DNA from 4 places in the Blastococcus sp. SYSU DS0828 genome. Region 1 is predicted to be linked to each of the others. Evidence: riboswitches for the same ligand, from Rfam matches in the RefSeq annotation. Region 1 holds a riboswitch; each other region holds the start of a gene.

Region 1 (3,688 bases):
ACCAACACCCGCACGCTGCTGCGCAGCGACTGGGTGGACGCCGGCGACGCCGTCAGCGCCCTGGTCTACGCAGTGCTCGCGGTCGTCTGGGTGCTGGCCGTCGTCCACTCCTACCGCCAGTACCGGCGGGACACGCGGCTGGAGTCGGCCGACGCCCTCGCCGAGGTGGCCGAGCAGAACGTGGCCGCCGACGCCACCGACTCCCGCGAGGTCCCGGTCGGCGCGGGCCGGCCCAGCGCCCCCCGCGACTGACAGGGCGCCGCACGGCACCCGCCGGCTGCTCCTAGCGGCCGGCCAGCAGGAAGGCCTCCAGCTCGGCCGGGAGGCCGGGTCCGGGCTGGTCGGCGGGGCGGTGCGCCGGCGGCGCCGGCCGCTCGTGCGTGCGCAGCCACGCCCAGGTGTCGGCGACGGTCGCCTCCAGCGCCCGCGTGGCCAGCCCGAGCTCGGCGGCCCGGGTGGTGTCGACGTCCCAGGCGGTGCGGGCGACCTCGTGGCGCAGCCACAGCGGCAGGTGCAGCCACTCCTGGACGCCGGCGGCGAGAAGGTCGGCCTCGGGCACCGGTACCCACTCCGCCGCGCTCCCGGTGACGACCCGGCAGAGCTCGAGCAGGCCGCCCAGGGTCGTCATGCCCGCCGGCCCCGTGGCGTTGACCGCACCGGTGCGGCCCTGCCCGGCCATGTCCACGAGCCAGGCGGCCAGGTCACGGGCGTCGACCAGCGCGATCGGCTGGGCGACGCCCTCGGCCGGGACGACCACCCGACCGCCGCTCGCGATGCGCTCCAGCCACCAGCCGAGGCGGTGGATCGGGTCGGAGGGGCCGACGATCAGGCCGGCACGGGCGGCGAGGAAGCGGCCACCGACGGCGGCGGCGAGCTCCCGCTCGCCGAAGGCCTTGATGGGCCCGTACTCGTCGTCCTCGGTGTCCCAGGTCGGCTCGCCGTCCTCCGGGCCGAGCGGCCCCGGCGGCCAGTTGCGGTACGCGTTGAGGCTGCTCACGAAGACGTAGGAGCGGACCCCGCCCAGCGCCGCAGCGGCGTTGCGGGCGGCGGCCCGGGTCTGGCAGGAGGTGTCGACGACGAGCTCGGGCTCCCACTCCCCCAGCGCGCGCGGCAGCGCGCCGGGGTCGTCGCGGTCGCCGTGCAGCGCCCGCGCGCCCTCCGGCGGCGGACCCGTCAGGCCCCGGGTGAAGGTGGCGACGTCGTGCCTGCGAGCGAGCGCGGCCTCCACCACGTGCCGGCCGAGGAAGTGGGTGCCGCCGAGGACGAGGAGTCTCATGCCGAGCACTCCAGCCCGGTCGGCGCCCGCGCGTCCAGGGAGTTCGCCGGCAGCGGATCCGCCGTCGGCGGACGAGCGCTACACCGCGCGGGACACCGGCAGCGTGGGCACCTGCGGAAGGGGCGTGGAACGGGCCGCGGCGAGCACCATCTGGGGCGAGGACGGCAGGCCCCGCCGGGTGCACAGCCGCAGCGCCCGGGCGCCGGTGAGGACGTCGGTCTCCGGCGGGACGACCAGCAGGTCGGCCCGGCGGTTCCCCCCGGCCCAGGTGAGGCAGACGACCTGCGGGTCCATGCTCCGGAAGCCGCCGGCGCGGACCGTGCGGCCCAGCACCTCCAGCTTGCGGGGGGCCGGCTCCCAGGCGTCGAGGGCGTAGGTGAACCGCTCCACCCGCACACCACGCCGCTCCAGCGCCGCGATCAGCTCCGGCAGCTCCACGGCGAGGTCCCGGCTCCGCGGGAACCACGCACCGTCGAACGCCGAACCGCCCGATCCGGCGTCGGCGCGCAGGCTCACCCGGACGTCGATGCCACCCCGGAAGCCCTCGATCGCCGGAACCGTACGGGTGATCGTCGCCATGAGCGTTCGGCCGCCTTCCTCTTCCCAGGGAGCCGGGGAGACGGCTCCGAGGTCAACGTAGGACGGGTGCGAGGCGAGACTCCTCGACGGCGTGGCGGGCGCGTCGGACCGCTTCGGCCAGTCATCACGATTCGTGACCTGACGAGCACGGAGCCCGCGCCGCGGACCGTGCGCCGCCGGTACGAGCACCGCACACGGGCAGTCGGGGGCGGGCCACGGCGAGTCAGTCCGCGCGGGGCCGCCCGCGATGGAGGCTCCGCGGCCTTGCCGTCGGGGACGGCGGTCTGCCTACCGTGCTGCGTCCACCAACGGGTGGGCCCGGATGGCGGACCGCCGAACCTGCCCACCGCCACCGGACCCGTGCACACGACGGGCAGGCGCGGGGAACCCACGAGATCCTGGCCCTCGGCCTCGGGGTGAAGCCGCAGCACGCGGCCGGGCAGCTCTCGCCCGAACCCGACAGCTAACCCCGCAGGCGGCGAGAGGCTTCCCCATGCTCAAGCACCGCACGGCACGACCCGGTCGCTCCACCCGCACCTCCGCGGCGGCGGCGGCCATGGCACGTCCGGCCGTGGTCCTCGCGGCCGCCGCGGCCGCCTCCCTCGCGATCGCCGGTCCGGCACAGGCCCACCCCGGGGAGCACACGGTCGTCCCCGGTGACACGCTGGGCGGGCTCGCGGCCGCCCACGGCACCTCGTGGCAGACCATCCACGCCGACAACCTCGCCACCATCGGCGCCGACCCGAACGTCCTGCGCGTCGGGCAGGTCCTCGTCATCGGCGGATCGGGCGCCGCCCCTGCCGCCCCCGCCCCCGCCGGCGGCGAGTACGTGGTGCAGCCGGGCGACACGCTGGGCGGCATCGCCGCCCGCCACGGCACCACCTGGCAGGACGTGCACGCCCTCAACCTCGAGGTCATCGGCGCGGACCCGAACGTGCTGCGCGTCGGGCAGCGACTCACCCTCGTCGGCGGCCCGTCGGCGGCCCCGGAGCGTGCCAGCCGCGCCGCGGACCGGCCGGCCCTCGACACCGCCGCCTACGGCGCGTGGGAACCGCACGTGCGCCCCGCCGTCGCGGAGGTCGCCGCGGAGTTCGGCATCCCGACGGTGCTCACCCGCCCCGGCCACAGCCCGTCGGAGGGCCGCGCCGCCGACTTCATGGTCTACGACGACCGGGCCACGGGCGACGCGCTCAGCCAGTACGTCATCGACAACGCGGCGCGCCTCGGCGTCGAGTACGTGATCTGGCAGCAGCAGATCGCCGGGACGTGGACGGGCTGGGCCTGGCAGCCCATGGAGGACCGCGGCTCCCCCACCGCCAACCACATGGACCACCCGCACGTGGCCTTCGTGCCGGCGCCGTAACGGCCCCATGACGCAGCGAGCCCCTGCCCGGATCACCGGGCAGGGGCTCGCTGCGTCATGGGCGGATCAGCTGGGCTTGGGCTTGCGGTTCTTGGCCTTGCCGCGCTCGGTCTGGTCGAGCACCACCTTGCGGATGCGGACGCCGGCCGGCGTGACCTCCACGCACTCGTCCTCGGCACAGAACTCCAGCGCCTGCTCCAGGTTGAGGATCCTCGGCGGGATCAGCCGCTCCAGCTCCTCGGAGGTGGACTTGCGCATGTTGGTGAGCTTCTTCTCCTTGGTGATGTTCACGTCCATGTCGTCCGGACGGGAGTTCTCACCCACGATCATGCCCTCGTAGACCTCGGTGCCCGGCTGGACCATGAGCTGGCCACGCTCCTGCAGCGAGAACATCGAGTAGGTCGTCGCCACGCCCTGGCGGTCGGCGACCAGCGAGCCGGTCGGCCGGGCGCGCATGTCGCCCAGCCACG
Region 2 (3,688 bases), on a different contig from region 1:
TGCTCTCCGGCGCGGTGCTGCTCGTCAGGTCGCTGGCGGGCTGACCGTCACTGCTCGACGGGCGGCTCCCGGCGCACGATGTCGCCGACGGCCTCCTCCAGCCGCGCCCAGGTCGTGCTCCACTCGACCAGGGGGTCGAGGATCCGCTCGAAGACGGCGAGCTGCTGGTCGAACGCGTCGAGCTGAGCGCGCATGGCGGCGATCGAGGTGCGCTGCGCGGTCACCATCTCCTTGACGGCGCGCAGCTGGGCCGCCGACATCGCCCCGGGCGGGCTGGGCAGGGCCGGCAGCGGGAGGCGGGACGTCGCATTCCCGGCGAGGTTGCGGGCGCGATCGGAGAAGAACCGCAGCTGGTTCACGAACTCGTCGATCGACCGCCCGACGATCCCGCTCTGCGGGGTGGTCCGGTCGGCGTCGTCGGCCTCGGTCATCGCTCCCCCTCCGTGCACGCTGCACCGACCTTAGGCCTGGAGCCGAGGCTCGGCTGCGCTGAGCCGACCCCGGGCATTGGAAGCTCTACCTGCGTCCTCGGGGCCGACGACGCAGGTAAAGCCTCCAATGCCTCAGCGGGGACGCCCCCGTCCGAAGACCACCCCGAGCGTGGTGACGTGCTGGAACGGCCTCGCCGCAGGGTCCCGCCCCGCGCGGGCGAGGGGCGGGGGCAGAGGCCCGCTCAGTACCAGCCGGTGGCCTGGGAGTGCGACCACGCGCCGCACGGGGAGCCGTAGCGGTTGTTGATGTAGATCAGGCCGGCGTCGATCTGCCGGTAGCCGTCGGAGGTCTTGGCGATGCCGGTCCCGGCCCAGGTGGAGTCGAGGAACTGCGCGATGCCGTAGGCGGTGCTCCGCGGGTTCTGGGCGTTCGGGTTCCACCCGCTCTCCTTGCCCCACAGGCTCTCCAGGCAGCTGAACTCGCTGCCCGAGCCGCCGAGCTTGCCCATCGCGTACTCCTGGAAGGAGCCGGCCGGGGCCGCGGCGGCCGGCGCGGGAGCGCTCCGGGCAGGAGCCGGAGCCGGGGCCGGGGCCGGGGCTGGTGCGGCCGGCGCCGGGGTGCGGGCGGCCTGCTCCCGGGCCGCCTGCACGCGGGCGGCCTCCTCGGCAGCGGCCTTGCGGGCGGCCTCCTCGGCAGCGGCCTTGCGCGCGGCCTCCTCCTCGGCGGCGCGGCGGGCGGCCTCCTCGGCGGCACGGCGGTCCAGCTCGGCCTGCTCGGCCGCGGCCCGCGCCTCCGCTGCGGCGGCCTGCTCGGCCGCGCGCTCGCTGCGGCTCGCGGCCAGCTGGCCGAGGGTGTCGGCCGCGGCCACCGTCACGTCGGGCGCGGGGGTCTCGTCGGTGATGCCGAGCTGCTCGGCGACGCTGACGGAGGCCAGCTCCGGCTCGGCCTGGGCGACCGGCTCGTCGGCGACGACGCCGTTGGCCAGCAGGCCGCCTGCCGCGGCGACCGCCAGGAGCAGCAGCGCGGAACGGCGGACCGTCTTCGTCGAACGGCGCCCGGTCGTGGGGCGGAGAGCACGGGTGATCGAGGTGGCGCGAAGGTTCATGGGGAGGAACTGCTCCAGGGGCAGGGGGCGGCAGGGCCGGCGACGGCGGCGGGAACTGCTGCGGGGATGGTCGAGGGGCAGCGGTGTCGGGCGTACGCCCGGGCGCTCAGCGCGGGGAAGGCGCGCGCGAGGCTCCGTACCGGCTGCGGTTCCGTGCAAGGTGGGCCCGCAGGCTCGCCATGCGGCGGCTCTCCGTTTCTTCCGTCGTGCCGCCTACCGGGTTAGCTGACGGATTCGGGCGGGAAGCGGCCCTACCCGCGCCAGGACGTGCCCCGGCGCGCGATTCACCCCAGTACTTCGGTGGGTCCCCGGCTCGCCCTCGGCGGGCGACTCGGCGGCGCCCGGCGGACCTCCCCCGGATGGGGAGAGAACGACCGGCCGGGCGGGACCCACGGTAACCAGCGTTATCCGTTCGTGACAATCCCCTGGCGGGAAAAGGAACGGGAGGTGACCGTCAGGGGAGCCGCCAGACCGTGGTCCGGCGCACCGGCACCGGCCCGGTGGGCGACGGCTCGGTGTCGGGCACGTCGTAGACCGCCAGCGCTTCCAGCCGGTCCTCGGGGAGGTACACCCGCCCGGGATCACCGATCAGCACCTCGGCACCGCCGGCCCGGGCCGCCTCGAGGAAGGGCAGCACCCGGTCGGTCATCTCCCGGTCGTAGCAGACGTCGCCGGCGAGGACGACCGCGACGTCGGGCGGCTCGCCCCCGAGCACGTCGCCGGCGGGCGTGATGCCCGGGGTGCCGTTCCGCTCGGCGTTGACGGCGATCGCGGTCAGCGCGAACGGGTCGACGTCGCTGGCGAGCACCGCGGTCGCGCCGGCCAGGACCGCCGCGACCGCGACCAGGCCGCTGCCCGCCCCCAGGTCCAGCACGGTGCGCCCGGCCACCAGGCCGGGGTGGTCGAGCACGTGGCGGGCCAGCGCCTGGCCGCCCGGCCAGGCCGCGGCCCAGAACGGCGGGTCCGTGGAGGTGCGCCCGTGCTCGGCCTCCATCGCCTCCCACAGGGCGACGACGTCGGCGGCGACCAGCAGCTCCACCTCGGGCACCAGGTCCGGCCGGACCGGCCGGGTGTGGGCGCGGACGAACTCCGCAGGGATGGAACGGTCCACCCCGGCAGTCAACCGCACGCGGCCGGCGGCGGTGGGACCGCCCGGCTCAGAGACGGGTCGACCAGGACGACAGCGCGCCGGCGGGGCGGAAACCCAGCGCCTCGTTGACCGCGACCATGGGCGTGTTGCCCTCGGAGTTGTAGGTGCTGATCCGCCGGACGCCGGGGAACCCCGCTGCCAGCTCCCGCAGCACGGCCGCCTTCATCCGGGCGCCGAGCCGGTGCCCCCGGTGCTCACGGAGCACCAGCGTGCCGCCCTGTTGGGCGAGCGCCGGCTGGGCGAGCGGGATCTGCAGGTCGGTGAAGCCGACCAGCCGGCCGCCGATCACCGCGCCCGCGCTGAGCACCGTCCGGCCCCGGGCGACGTGGGTCCGCTCGTACTCGCGGATCCGGTCCCCGTCCCACTCCTCCTCCCCCACCGGCAGATCGCCGTGGGGTGCGTCGGTGGTCATGCGCCGCTCCAGCAGCGCCCGGTCGGCCAGCAGCGCGTCCGGGGTGCGGTCCCGCCAGGTGACGATCTCGTACCCGGCGCCGGCCGCGGCCTCGAGCGCCCCCAGCCGGTCCTCGTCGACCGGCAGCACCAGTTCCCGGCGGGTCTCCACCAGGTCGCAGGACCAGCCGTGCCGCTCGGCGAAGGCGCGGCCCGGCGCCCCGGGGCCGGGCTCGTCCACCTCGCTCACCAGCGAGTTGCGGCCGTGCGCGGCGGCGAGTACCCGGGCCTCGGCCAGCAGCGCGCTCCCGAGGCCACGGCGCCGGGAGGCCGGGTGCACCGCGAGGTCCACCACCGCCAGCGTCGGGTTGTCCTTGCGCGGGAGGATCAGCCGGAGCGCGCCGGCGACCGCGCCGTCCACCAGGGCGGCCCGGTGGGTGCCGTCCCGGGAGCCACCGGGCGCGACGAGCTCCCGCCCCAGCGCGACGTCCTCCTGCGCCGGCCGGGGCGGGTCCTGCGGCCGGGCGGCCCGGCCGGAGGCGGCCCACACCTCGCACCAGGAGGGGAAGAGGTCGTCGTCGGGGCCGAGCTCGACGATCCGGCAGGAGGGG
Region 3 (3,688 bases), on a different contig from region 1:
TCCTGCACCGGGGTGCCGTTCTCCTCGGCGAGCGCCAGCAGGTCACTGCGCAGCTCACCCGCCGGCAGCGGCTCGAAGGAGTTGAACGCCGGCTCGATGACCACCGGGTAGAGGAACGAGCCGACGACGACGAAGCCGGCCACTGCCGCCCCGCCCCAGGCCCACCAGGTGCGCGGCGCGCGACGGACCAGCCACAGGAAGGCCAGCACCACGACCACTGTCAGCGCCGCGCTGATGGCCCACGAGACGGCGACGTCGCGCAGCCAGAGCCCCCAGCCGCGGGTGGACAGGCCGTAGCGCGTGCGCACGGACTCCGCGTAGGCGGAGATCGGCAGGGTCACGGCGCGGCCCAGGAGGAGCAGGACCGGCACCCCCAGCACCACCCGCACGACCCAGCGGTCCCTCCACCGCGCCCCCAGCGACCGCATCAGGCGGGCCCCCAGCGGGGTGAGCCCCAGCACGGCCGAGACCGCCAGCCCGAGGACGAGGGAGAGCAGCGACGCGGGTCGCAGGGCGGCGGCGAAGGCCTCCGCGCGCTCGATCGCCGCGGGATCCAGGCCGGCGGTCGGGTCGGGCTCGGTGTGCCCTCCGGGCGGTTCGGGCACCACGTCCCACGGGGTGCGGACGACGATGACGACGACGACGGCGATCCCCAGCAGGGCCGCGGCCACCAGGGCGGCCCGGCGAACGCTCACCCGGCCGATCCTAGGCGGGCCAACCGCAGCGGCCCGTCCCGGTTCGGGGACGTGCTGGGCGGCCGGCATCCTGCTCGACCCGGTCGCGAGGCCCGCCCTCACCGTGTTCCCGTCCTCCGGGCCTGCCCGAGATCCTCGGGATCGGGCCCTCGGTCACCTGACCGGCCAGCGACCGCGAGGGCCGGCGACCCCTGTCGGGATCACCGGCCCTCGTTCCTCGCTGCGATGCTCCCGGAGCCGTCAGCCGGCGATGCGACGGGCGCTGTTGTAGTTCCCCATCGAGTCCACGCTCGCCACCTTCACCGGCTGGCCGGAGGTGGAGGCGTGCACCATCTGGCCGTTGCCGATGTACATGCCCACGTGGCTCACCGGGCTGTAGAAGAACAGCAGGTCGCCAGGCTGCAGCTCGCCGCGCGCGACGGGCCTGCCCATCTGGCTCTGCGACCGGCTGGAGTGCGGCAGCATCACACCCGCCGCGGCGTAGGCGTACGACGTCAGCCCCGAGCAGTCGAAGGCGTTCGGCCCGCCGGCACCCCACACGTACGGGTCGCCGATCTGGGCGAGCGCGGTGTTCACCGCCACCTGGGCGGCCGAGCTCGGCGCGATGACGGCGCCGGTGGGCGCCGGGAGGCCGGTACCACCGTGGGCCTGCGCCACCTGCTCCTGCTGCGGCGCGGTGAGCGCCTCGTACCGGCGCTGGTAGTCGGCGATCTTCGCCTCGAGCTCCTCCTGTTGGGCGGCGATCTGCTCCACCGTCCGCCGGGCGTCCGCCGCGGCCTCCTCGGCGGCGTCGCGGGCCTGCTCCGCGTCCTCGGCCGCGCGCGACACCTCGGTGAGCACCTCGCTGGTGTGCCCGGCGATGGCGTCGAGGGTGCCCAGCTGGTCGACCAGCTGGTCGGCCGAGGTGCTGGTCAGCAGGACGTCGAGCGGCGACATGCCGCTGCCGGTGTAGACGCTGCGGGCCAGCCGGCGCATGTGGCCGTCGAGGGAGCCGAGCCGGCCCTCCGCCTCCGCGACCGCCTCGCTCGCGGCCTGCGCGTCGCGCTGGTGGCCCTCAAGGACGACGCGCGCCTCGTTCAGCTGCTCGGAGACGACCTCCAGCTCGTGGCTGGCCTCGGCCACCTGGGCGGCGATCTCGTCGGCGGTGCCGGGGACCGCCGACGCGGTACCCGGGAGGACGGTGACGGTCAGGGCTGCGACGGCGCTGACCAGGAGCCCCGAACGGAGCGGTCCGAAGCGGCGGGCGCTGGCGGAGCTGCGCCGGCCGGCGGTGTGGAGTTGTTCGGGGGCGTGCGTCAGTAGTGCGTGAGGGGTCGCCACGTGCGGCGGCTCTCCGTTTCTTCCACTTCGACCGCCGACCGAGTTAGCTGACGGGTTCGGGCTGGGAAGACTGGCCCTATCCCCCACCCACCGGCGAGCCGGCGGCGGGAGAACTCACCCCAGAGTGCGGTGGGTCCCCGGTACACCTCGGGCGCAGTGGTGCGCGCCACGCGGTGATTAGGCGGTGTCCGGTCGAGGCCATCCATCGATGGATGACGACCACCCGGCCGAACGGAGGGAACCCTACGACCGTGATGCGCCTGTGACAAACGGGGACAGCTGAGACGTGTGCGACGGGCGCCTGGCCGCCCACCTGGGCATTCACCCGATCGGGTGGTCACCCGGCCCTCGCCGCGGGTGCGGCGGCGATCAGCCGGTGCGCCGTCCGGACCGCTCCCCGCCGTGCCCGTCGGGATGCCGCAGCGGGGGAACCAGGCCCCCCTCGGCCAGCGCGCGCACGGCGCTGCGTTCCACCTCGTCGAACTCCACCACCACGCCCGGCGGTGGCACGACGACGTCCTCGGCGGCCGCGGCCGGCCCGCCACGCGGCCGCCCGGTCATCGGCACGACGACCGGGTCGCCCCCCTGCCACCCGGGCGGGGCTCCCAGCAGCACGGTCACGACGCAGTCGGCGCAGCCGGTCCCGCGGGCGGTGCAGGTGTCGCAATCGATGAGCATCGCTTCTTCTCCTCCGTGAGTTGCTGCGCACGGTAGGAAGGGCCACCGACATTTCCGCCGCGCCACCGACGGCTCGCGCCGGATCAGCTGCCCGCGAACTCCCAGTGCCACGGCTCCTCGCGCCCGTTGCCCGGATCGGCCCACGTGGGGTGCAGGAAGCCGAACCGGCCGGCGTTGGCAGCCATCCAGGCGTACTGCGGGGTGCCGAACGTCTCGACGCCACCGCACAGGTCCACCGCCAGACCCCAGCCGTGGTTGCTGGTGCCGGGCACCGCGGCCAGGGCCGGCTTCTCCCCGTACAGCCGCACCTGGCTTGCGTAGGTCCGGTAGGAGTCGGTGATGCACAACGGGCTGCCGAAGGCGGTCGCGTAGGCCGCCGACATGGCGCGGTAGGCGGCGGCCGCGTCGCAGCGCAGCGCGTGCCCGCCGACGCCCAGCGGGCACATGGCGCTGGGCGGGATGAGGCCGTTCGGGTAGCCGCCCCATGCGCGGGCTCCGTCGTAGCTGGGCGGGTAGACGGTGTTGCCGCACTCGGTCCGCAGCGCCCCCGCGGCCGGCCCCGGGACGGCGACAGGGGGCCGCTGGCCGAGGACCGGGCGGCCGATCGCCAGCACCTGGTCGCCCGGCAGCGTGCGCACCACGACCGCGCCGGCCCGCGCGTCAGCGGTCAGCATGGTCCGCGGGTCCAGGGCGATGCCCACGTGCCCGAGCCCCGCCTCCGGGGAGCCCAGGAAGACCAGGTCGCCGGGGAGGACGTCGGCGCGGTCCACCGGCACGGCGCTCGCGAACAGCTCCTCCTGCGTCGCGGGCAGCTGGACACCGGCCCGGCCGTAGGCCACCCGGACCAGTGCGCCGCAGTCCCAGGACTCCGGCCCCGCCGTCCCCGGCGCGTACGGCTGCCCCAGGGCCTCCATCGCGCCGCTGACGGCGGCGAGGGTCTCGGCGGGCAGCACCAGGAGCGAACTCGGCCGCCCGGGCAGCTGGGCCACCCCGCG
Region 4 (3,688 bases), on a different contig from region 1:
CGTCACGGTGGACCACGCCGGCCCGATGGGCCTCGGCCAGCCCGGCCGCCGCCTGCCGCAGCAGCGAGAGCGCGGCGGCGGTGTCCAGCGATCCCACCTCGGCCAGCCGGGCCGACAGCGGAGGCCCCTCCACGAGCTCCATCACCAGGTAGGCCAGCCGCTCGCCGGTGTCCTCGGCGGTCGTCTCCCCGTAGTCGAGGACCGCGGCGATGTTGGGGTGGCTCAACGCCGCCGCGTGCCGGGCCTCGGAGCGGAAGCGCGCCACGAACTCCGGGTCGTCGGCGTACTCGCTGCGCAGCACCTTGACCGCCACGGACCGGTGGAGCTGCAGGTCGCGCGCCCGCCAGACCTCACCCATCCCGCCGACGGCGATGAGCTGCTGCAGCTGGTAGCGGCCGTCCAGGCACCGTCGGCTGGTTCCGGCCGTGGTCACTCCCGAGTCCCCTCGTGTCGGTGCCGAGAGGGCGCCTCCGCGCTCCCCCGTACTCGTACGTCCTGCAGGTGTGCCCGCCCGGAGGGGGTCTGAACCCCGGCGGAGCCGACGAGGTGGAACCCGGCCGGCCCCACGCGCCGCCGCGGTGCCGGCCGCGGATCCGCCTGCGGGCTCTCGTACCGTGCGTGCCGGCCGGTCGCAGCGGCCCGCCGCACCGATCGACAGGAGCACCCATGAACACCGGCGTCGTCCTCATCACCGGCGCGAGTTCCGGCCTGGGCGAGGAGATGGCCCGGCAGTTCGCCGCCCGCGGCCACGACCTGGCGCTCTGCGCCCGGCGCACCGATCGGCTGGACGCCCTCGCAGCGGAGATCCGCTCGGCCACCGGCCGGCGGGTGGAGACCGCGGCGCTCGACGTCACCGACGCCCAGGCCGTGCCCACGGTCTTCACCGCGTTCGCCGCGGCGTTCGGCTCGATCGACCGGGTGGTCGTGAACGCCGGCCTCGGCAAGGGCGCGCCCCCGGGCACCGGCCGGGCCGAGGCCAACCGCGAGACGGCGATGACGAACTTCGTCGGCGCGCTGGCGCAGACCGAGGCGGCGCTGGAGATCTTCCGCCGCCAGGGCCGCGGGCACCTCGTGCTGATCTCCTCGATGTCGGCGCTGCGCGGCATGCGCCGGTCGATGACCACCTACGCCGCCACCAAGGCCGGGGTCGCGTCCCTCGCCGAGGGGCTGCGGGCCGAGCGGATCCCCGGCCTGGACGTGTCGGTGATCTACCCCGGCTACATCCGGTCGGAGATGAACCAGCACGTGCAGCAGCGAACCCGGTTCATGGTGGACACCCCGACGGGCGTCCGCGCCATGGTGGCCGCCATCGAGGCCCGGCGGGCCACGGCCTACGTCCCCGCGTGGCCGTGGGTGCCCATCGGGCTGGCCATGCGGGTGCTGCCGCTGTCCGTGGTCCGCCGGCTCACCTAGGCACGGCCGCGGGGCGGTGGGGTCAGTTGTAGTTCACGTGCACGTGGTCGAAGTGGTTGGCCGTCGCGCTGCCCCGGTTCTCCATCGCCTGCCACGAGCCGCCCGGGGACGAGAGCATCCGCTGCTGCCAGATCAGGTAGTCCACGCCCAGCTCGGCCCAGTGGGCGCGGTGGTAGGCGACGATCGCGTCCCCGAGGGCGGCGTCGGACATCACCATGTAGTCCAGCGCCAGGCCCGAGGGGTGCCCGCCCGGGTCGGCGGCGCTGGCCCGGGTGCCGCCGAGGGTGATCCCCGCGGCGCCGGGCACGTTGCTGACCACCGCGTCGGCCGCGGCCTGGGTCTGCGGCTTCACGCTGCCCGCGGTGTTGGAGATGCGGGCGACCGCCGTGGCCGCCACCGAGGCGGCGGTGGTGGCGGCGGCCCGGGCCTCCTGTGTGGGCGTCGCCGCGGCGGGGGCCGCGGCCGCCCGCTCGGCGGCTGCGGCCTCCTCCGCTGCCTTCTCCTCGGCAGCCTTCGCCTCGGCCTCGGCGCGGGCGGTGGCCTCCGCCTCGGCCTTCTGCCGGTCGAGCTCGGCCTGGTCGGCCGCGGCCTGGGCCTGCTGGGCCGCGACCTGCTCGGCCTCGCGGCTGCTGCGGCTGGCCGCCAGGTCCTGCAGCGGGGCGAGGTCCTCGGCGACGTCGACCGGGCCGGAGCGGGAGGTGAGCCCGAGCTCCTGGGCGACGCTCACCGACTGCGAGGTGCCGGCCTCGGCCTGGGCGCCCGGGTCCACGCCGACGAGGGTGTTGACCAGGAGGGCACCGGCGGCGGCGACCCCGAGGTAGAACGCCGGACGGCGGAGGCCCGAGGGCGGGCGACGGCGGAGGGCGAGCGGGCCACGACGGCCCGAGGTGGTGGTGCGGGGATCCATGGGTTCGGGGTGCTCCGTTGGTGCGGCGGGGTCGGCCGGGCGAGGCGGACCGCGAGGGATGCGGGCTGCGGACCGGCGCCGGGTCGCGGGGCCACCGGGCACCGGCGGCTCGGCCGGCGGTCATCGCTGGTGGGGGCGACCGGCGGGACGCCGGGTGCGCGTGCGGTCAGGTCCGGGGACGCACCGGGGGGCGGCGGTGCCGGCGGGCGCGGGATGGTGCGGCGGTGCAGGGGCGCGCCATGCGGCGGCTCTCCGTTTCTTCCGTCGTGCCGCCTACCGGGTTAGCTGACGGATTCGGACGGGAAGCAGCCCTACCCGCACCGGGACGTGCCCGGTGCGCGATTCACCCCAGAACTTCGGTGGGTCCCCGGCTCGCCCGCAGCTCGAAGGCGGCGGGCGACTCGGCGGCGCCCGGCAGACCCTCCCCGGATGGGGAGAGAACGATCGACCGGGCTCCGCCACGGTAACCGTCGTTATGCAGTCGTGACAATGCGGGAGCGGTCACTTCCGCAGATCGTGACGCGTGTCGCGCCACCGTGCCGGCCCCGTCGGTGGTGTACGGCAGTCCGTTCAGCCGGCGTCGGCCCAGGACCGGACGACGGCGACGTCCAGCGGGAAGTCCACCGGGAAGGCGCCGAACAGCAGCCGCCCGGCCGTGGTGGCCGCGGCGCGCACCGCCTCGACCACGTCGCCGGCCAGGTGCTCGGGGGTGTGCACGACCACCTCGTCGTGGAGGAAGAACGCCAGGTGCGCCCGGGTCCCCAGCGGCCCGTCGCCGCCCAGCCGCCAGAGCCGGTTGCGGAGGTCGGCCAGCCAGCACAGCGCCCACTCCGCTCCGGTGCCCTGGACGACGAAGTTGCGGGTGAACCGGCCCCAGGCGCGGCGGGCGCGGTCACGGTCCTCCCGGGAACCGGCCTGCTCCGCGGCCTCGCCGAGCCCGTCCGCCCGCTGCGCCCAGGCCGCGCTGGGCGACGGCGACCCCCGGCCCAGCAGCGTGTGCACCACCTCGCCGCGTTCGCCGGCCCGGGCGGACTCCTCGACCAGGCCGATGGCGCGCGGGTAGCGGCGGGCGAGCCGGGGCATCATGCGGCCGCTCTCCCCGCGGGTGCCGCCGTACATGGCCCCGAGGATGCCCAGCTTGGCCTCCGCCCGGGTCGCCACCGCGCCACCGGCGACCATGCCCGCGTAGAGGTCCGAGGCCCGCGCCGCCTCGGCCATCGCGGTGTCCGCGCTCATCCCGGCGAGCACCCGGGGCTCCAGCTGGGCCACGTCGGCGACGACGAATCGCCAGCCGTCGTCCGCGACCGCCGCGGGGCGGATCAGCGTGGGCACCGAGAGTGCACCCCCGCCGTTGGACGCCCACCGACC

What was found. Region 1 has a riboswitch for cyclic di-AMP ahead of ACI79Q_RS03500 (LysM peptidoglycan-binding domain-containing protein). Riboswitches for the same ligand answer to the same signal wherever they lie in the genome.
Region 2: linked by a shared signal. The riboswitch ahead of ACI79Q_RS12245 (aggregation-promoting factor C-terminal-like domain-containing protein) and the one ahead of ACI79Q_RS03500 (LysM peptidoglycan-binding domain-containing protein) in region 1 are both predicted to bind cyclic di-AMP.
Region 3: linked by a shared signal. The riboswitch ahead of ACI79Q_RS15895 (NlpC/P60 family protein) and the one ahead of ACI79Q_RS03500 (LysM peptidoglycan-binding domain-containing protein) in region 1 are both predicted to bind cyclic di-AMP.
Region 4: linked by a shared signal. The riboswitch ahead of ACI79Q_RS01300 (hypothetical protein) and the one ahead of ACI79Q_RS03500 (LysM peptidoglycan-binding domain-containing protein) in region 1 are both predicted to bind cyclic di-AMP.

The regions. Positions count from the first base shown of each region.
Region 1 is NZ_JBJHAK010000003.1:118,412-122,099, reverse strand. Features, by position in the region: gene ACI79Q_RS03515 (sulfite exporter TauE/SafE family protein) at 1-252, shown strand, start outside; gene ACI79Q_RS03510 (NAD-dependent epimerase/dehydratase family protein) at 284-1,276, opposite strand; gene ACI79Q_RS03505 (DUF5994 family protein) at 1,355-1,855, opposite strand; cyclic di-AMP (ydaO/yuaA leader) riboswitch at 2,235-2,328, shown strand; gene ACI79Q_RS03500 (LysM peptidoglycan-binding domain-containing protein) at 2,349-3,218, shown strand; gene typA (translational GTPase TypA) at 3,285-3,688, opposite strand, start outside.
Region 2 is NZ_JBJHAK010000013.1:61,328-65,015, reverse strand. Features, by position in the region: gene ACI79Q_RS12255 (sulfite exporter TauE/SafE family protein) at 1-44, shown strand, start outside; gene ACI79Q_RS12250 (hypothetical protein) at 48-431, opposite strand; gene ACI79Q_RS12245 (aggregation-promoting factor C-terminal-like domain-containing protein) at 674-1,537, opposite strand; cyclic di-AMP (ydaO/yuaA leader) riboswitch at 1,748-1,874, opposite strand; gene ACI79Q_RS12240 (class I SAM-dependent methyltransferase) at 1,992-2,648, opposite strand; gene ACI79Q_RS12235 (GNAT family N-acetyltransferase) at 2,695-3,688, opposite strand, start outside.
Region 3 is NZ_JBJHAK010000021.1:54,284-57,971, forward strand. Features, by position in the region: gene ACI79Q_RS15890 (M48 family metallopeptidase) at 1-695, opposite strand, end outside; gene ACI79Q_RS15895 (NlpC/P60 family protein) at 936-2,015, opposite strand; cyclic di-AMP (ydaO/yuaA leader) riboswitch at 2,033-2,209, opposite strand; gene ACI79Q_RS15900 (hypothetical protein) at 2,385-2,693, opposite strand; gene ACI79Q_RS15905 (D-alanyl-D-alanine carboxypeptidase family protein) at 2,777-3,688, opposite strand, start outside.
Region 4 is NZ_JBJHAK010000001.1:276,428-280,115, forward strand. Features, by position in the region: gene ACI79Q_RS01290 (protein kinase domain-containing protein) at 1-433, opposite strand, end outside; gene ACI79Q_RS01295 (SDR family oxidoreductase) at 667-1,413, shown strand; gene ACI79Q_RS01300 (hypothetical protein) at 1,436-2,320, opposite strand; cyclic di-AMP (ydaO/yuaA leader) riboswitch at 2,575-2,722, opposite strand; gene ACI79Q_RS01305 (bifunctional 3'-5' exonuclease/DNA polymerase) at 2,891-3,688, opposite strand, start outside.